DNA from 2 places in the Novosphingobium rhizosphaerae genome. Region 2 is predicted to be linked to the other one. Evidence: predicted binding sites of a transcription regulator. Region 2 holds the regulator's gene; the other holds the start of a gene.
The links. The regulator LexA, encoded in region 2, represses DNA repair genes until DNA is damaged. The targets are predictions, from matches to a motif close to GTTCCNCNCTTGTTCT.

Region 1: the regulator LexA is predicted to act here: its motif matches at 1,272-1,287, upstream of recA (recombinase RecA).

Annotation. Positions count from the first base shown of each region.
Region 1 covers NZ_CP137861.1:2,108,797-2,111,198, reverse strand. The annotation lists gene recA (recombinase RecA) at 126-1,196, opposite strand; gene R9J51_RS09665 (ATP-binding protein) at 1,586-2,402, opposite strand, start outside.
Region 2 covers NZ_CP137861.1:2,624,391-2,626,792, forward strand. The annotation lists gene R9J51_RS11990 (TetR/AcrR family transcriptional regulator) at 11-595, shown strand; gene lexA (transcriptional repressor LexA) at 622-1,302, opposite strand; gene R9J51_RS12000 (molybdopterin molybdotransferase MoeA) at 1,360-2,402, opposite strand, start outside.

The DNA of each region.
Region 1 (2,402 bases), 520 kb from region 2:
CGCCAGGCGGGCAGCGCAAACGCCGGGAAACAAAACGTAATCGGCGCGCCGCCCGCAATGGGTGGCGCGCCGATCAGGATATCGGGTGAAAGGCCAGCAGGCGCGCCGGGCGCCTGCCGCGCCGATCAGTTGTCGTCGTCGGCGTCAGGGCCGGCCATCAGGCCTTCGGCCACCTGCTCGGTGCGGGCGCGGATCGCGGCTTCCAGCCGATCGCGCAGCTCGCCGTTTTCGCGCAGGAAGTTCTTGGCGTTTTCACGGCCCTGGCCAATGCGCACGGAATCATAGCTGAACCATGCGCCCGACTTTTCCACCAGGCCGGCCTTCACCCCCAGATCGAGGATTTCCCCGATCTTGGAAATGCCTTCGCCATACATGATGTCGAACTCCACCTGCTTGAACGGCGGGGCGACCTTGTTCTTGACCACCTTCACGCGGGTGGTGTTGCCGGTGATTTCGTCACGATCCTTGATCTGGCCGGTGCGGCGGATGTCGAGACGGACCGAGGCATAGAACTTGAGCGCGTTGCCGCCGGTGGTGGTTTCCGGGTTGCCGTACATCACGCCGATCTTCATGCGCACCTGGTTGATGAAGATCACCATGCAGCGCGAACGGCTGATCGAGCCGGTCAGCTTGCGCAGCGCCTGGCTCATCAATCGGGCCTGAAGGCCGACATGGCTATCGCCCATTTCGCCTTCGATTTCGGCGCGGGGGACCAGCGCGGCCACCGAGTCCACCACCAGGATGTCGATCGCGTTGGAACGGACCAGCGTATCGACGATTTCCAGCGCCTGCTCACCCGTGTCGGGCTGCGAGACGATCAGTTCGTCGATGTTGACGCCCAGCTTCTTGGCATAGACCGGATCAAGCGCGTGTTCGGCATCGACGAAGGCAGCGGTGCCACCGGTCTTCTGCGCCTCGGCAATGGCGTGCAGCGCCAGCGTGGTCTTGCCCGAGCTTTCCGGACCATAGATTTCGATGATGCGGCCGCGCGGCAGGCCGCCGATGCCCAGCGCAATATCAAGCCCGAGCGAGCCGGTGGAAACAGCCTCCACCTGCATCGTCTCTTTCGAGCCCAGCTTCATCACCGAGCCCTTGCCGAATGCGCGGTCGATCTGGGCCAGCGCGGCGTCTAGCGCCTTCTGACGATCCATGTCCTTTTCTTTGCCTTCCTGAATGAGCTTGAGCTGCGCCGCCATGGCTGCTTCCCCTTGCCTAGAGATGGCTGACACGAACCGTCAACACGCAGAACAATGTACTCACTCTGTTCCATAGGAACAAGAGGGGAACATAAATTTCACTCCAGACTGGCGACAATTCCTGCCGTCGCTTGGAATCATGGGGATTTCCGGGCCTGTTTGCAAGCTGAAGCGGGCCGCAACAGACGCGAAATCATGGTCTTTTGCGAATATCGGGAAATGCTTCCATCGTGGCAGGATTGGCGACTCAGGGTGGCTTTGTTCCTTGCCCCCTTCGTCAGGCCTGCGGCCTGCCACGCTCCCCCAGCAGGGGGTGGACCTGCTTGATCTTCCCTGTCCCGCAGCGATGGGAACGGGGAACGCCCGCGTGGCGGGTGGTGGAGGGGCAATCAGCCGCCGCGCAGCACCTGTTCCACCGCCGCCACGATCTGCGCCACGGAAAACGGCTTGGCCAGGAAATGCATGTTGGGAATGTCGATCTCGCGGCGGAGCTGTTCCTCGGCATAGCCGGACATGAACAGCACGGGCAGATCGGGTTTCACCCGGCGAATCTCACGCGCCATGGCGGGCCCGTCCATCGAAGGCATGACGACGTCGGACACCACGAGGTCGATGTCGTTGCCCGCGGCCATGATGCGGGCGAGTGCTTCCAGCCCGTCTTCGCCATCGGCGGCAGTGGTCACTTCATAGCCCTGGCGCACCAGGGCCCGTTCGGCCACGGCGCGCACGGTGTCTTCATCTTCCACCAGCAGCACGCGCCCGCCGCCGGTCCACTCCGTGCGGCGCGTTTCGGCCTTGGGCCGCGCGGCTTCGGCCGCCTCGGCCGGATCGGGCACGTGGACGGGCAGGTAGATGGTAAAGCGCGTGCCCTTGCCCACCTCGCTATCGGCAAAGATGAACCCGCCCGATTGCTTGACGATGCCATAGACGGTGGACAGGCCAAGGCCCGTGCCCTTGCCCTTTTCCTTGGTGGTGAAGAACGGTTCGAAAATCTTGCCGATCTGCGAAGGCTTGATGCCGTGCCCGGTGTCTTCCACGACCAGCGCGGTGTAATCCGCGATCGGGAGGATTTCGCTTTTCATCGCGCGCACGTCATTCGCGGTGACGCGGCGCGTGGCGATGCGCAGCGTGCCGCCAGCCTTGGTATCGGTGCCATTGGCGGTCATTGCGTCGCGCGCGTTCACCGCCAGGTTGAGCAGCACCTGC
Region 2 (2,402 bases):
GGCGCGGGCGGTGGAAACCGTGGCGGCCATCGTCGAGGCGGCGGCTCGCATTCTGGAGCAGGGGGGAATCGCCGCGCTGACCACCAACGCGGTTGCGGCGCGGGCGGGCGTCAGCGTGGGTTCGCTCTATCAATATTTCCCCGGAAAGGAGGCGCTGGTTGGCGCGCTGATCGTGCGCGAGACATCGATCCTGATTGCCGAGTGCGAAGAGGCGCTGGCGCGCGTTTCAGGCCAGGAGGCACTGGTCCGGATGATCGGCGCGGCCGTGGCCCATCAATTGCGACGGCCCAAGCTGGCGCGCCTGCTCGATGTGGAAGAGGCACGAATGCCGCATGACCCGGAAACGCAGCGCGTATCGCGCCATCTCCATGGGATTTTGCGCACTGTTCTGATGCAAACCGACCTTGGCACGCAGAGCGATCTGGACGAAGCGGCGCACGATGTGATGGCCATCGTCAAAGGGATGATCGATGCCGCCGGCGAGCGGCAGGAACAGGACCAGGCCGCGCTCGCCGGGCGGGTGTGGCGGGCGGTCCATGGCTATCTTGCCACTGCCGCCCCGCCTGTTGCGGTCATCCCCATGGCGGATGCATGATCATCCGCCGCGGCGGGCATCAATGATCAATGATAGCGGCGTAGCAGCCCGGCGAGTTTGCCTTGCACTTCCACTTCGTCGGGCGCGTAGAACTGCGGGTTATAGGCCGCGTTGGCAGGATCGAGCCGGATCTGGCCCTTTTCGTGGTGGAGGTATTTCAGCGTGGCTTCCTCACCACGCACCAGGGCGACGACGATTTCACCGTCGCGGGCGGTGTTGGTGCGGCGCACCAGGGCATAGTCGCCATCGAGAATGCCCGCCTCGATCATGGAATCGCCGGACACTTCAAGCGCGTAGTGCTCGCCAGAGCCGAGCAGGGCGGCGGGCACGGGCAGCATGGCCGAGCCTTCCAGCGCTTCGATCGGGGCGCCGGCGGCGATGCGGCCGTGCAGCGGGATTTCGATCACGTCGTTCGCCGCCACCGGAGTGGGGCGGGCCGCCGCAGGAGCGGGGCGTGGCGTGGCATTGCGCGGGGCAGCCTTGGTGGCCAGGCTTTCCGGCTCACGGATCACTTCAAGCGCGCGGGCGCGGTTGGGCAGGCGACGAATGAAGCCGCGCTCTTCCAGCGCGGAGATCAGGCGGTGCACGCCAGACTTGGACTTGAGATCGAGCGCTTCCTTCATTTCTTCAAACGAAGGGGAAATGCCGGAATCATCAAGGCGCGTCTGGATGAACGAGAGCAGTTCGTGCTGCTTGCGCGTGAGCATCCGCAAGTCTCCTTTGGCGAACGAATGCGGAACGAATAAGCAACCAAACCGAACCCGTCAAGCAAATCCGCCAAAATCGAGCAGATAGATCGGCACAAGGCTCCCTTCCGGTTGCATCGGTACGCCGGGTTCGCGCCGCACCAGGCAATTGGCCCGCGCGATGGGGGAAATGGCGCCAGAATCCTGCAGCGGATCGAGCGTCACGCCGTGGCCATCCCATGTGCCACGCAGGAATTCGGTGCGGCTGCCGCCAGCGGGCAACGCCTGGGCCAGCGCGGCATGGAGCGGCGCGGGCAGGGGTTGCGCTGCGCCCAGGGCCGCGCGCAGCAGCGGCAGCAGGAACAGATGCGCCGTGACATAGGCCGAGGCCGGATTGCCTGGCAGGCCGAGGATCACCTGCGGGCTGGCGAGCGAGGTTGCGGCGCGATGGCCCACCAGCAGCGGCTTGCCCGGCTTGATTGCCACGCGCCAGAAATCGATGCGCGCGCCCACCGCTTCCAGCGCCGGACGGACGAGATCGTGATCGCCCACCGAAGCGCCGCCGCTGGTCACCACCACATCGGCGTCGCGCACGCCATCGATGGCGGCGGCCAGGGCATCGAGCCGATCGGGCACGGGGCCGATGCGCCGCACGTCCACCGGCAGGGCCGCGGCCATGGCGGCCAGCATCGGCCCGTTGCTGGCCGGGATCTGGTGCGGCAGCAGGGGGCGGCCGGGGGCGGCGAGTTCATCGCCGCTGTCGATCACCGCCAGGCGCAGGCGGCGGCGCACCGGCACATGGCCGTGCCCGGCGCCGATCGCCAGGGCAATCTGCGCGGCGCCAAGCCGCGTGCCGGTGGGCAACAGCGGATCGTGCGTGGCAAAATCCATCCCGGCCGGGCGGATGTGCCGCGACGGCGGGCTGGGCGGGGTGCCGGTGAGCATGAGCGCATCGCCCTGGCGCGCGGCGTCTTCCTGCAAGAGCACGCAATCCGCGCCGGCCGGCATGGCCGCACCCGTGCTGATCCGCACCGCCTCGCCATGCCCGACATTGCCGGCAAACGGATGGCCCGCCGCGCTTTCGCCCAATACCGTCCACGGCCCGGGCAAATCCGCGCCAC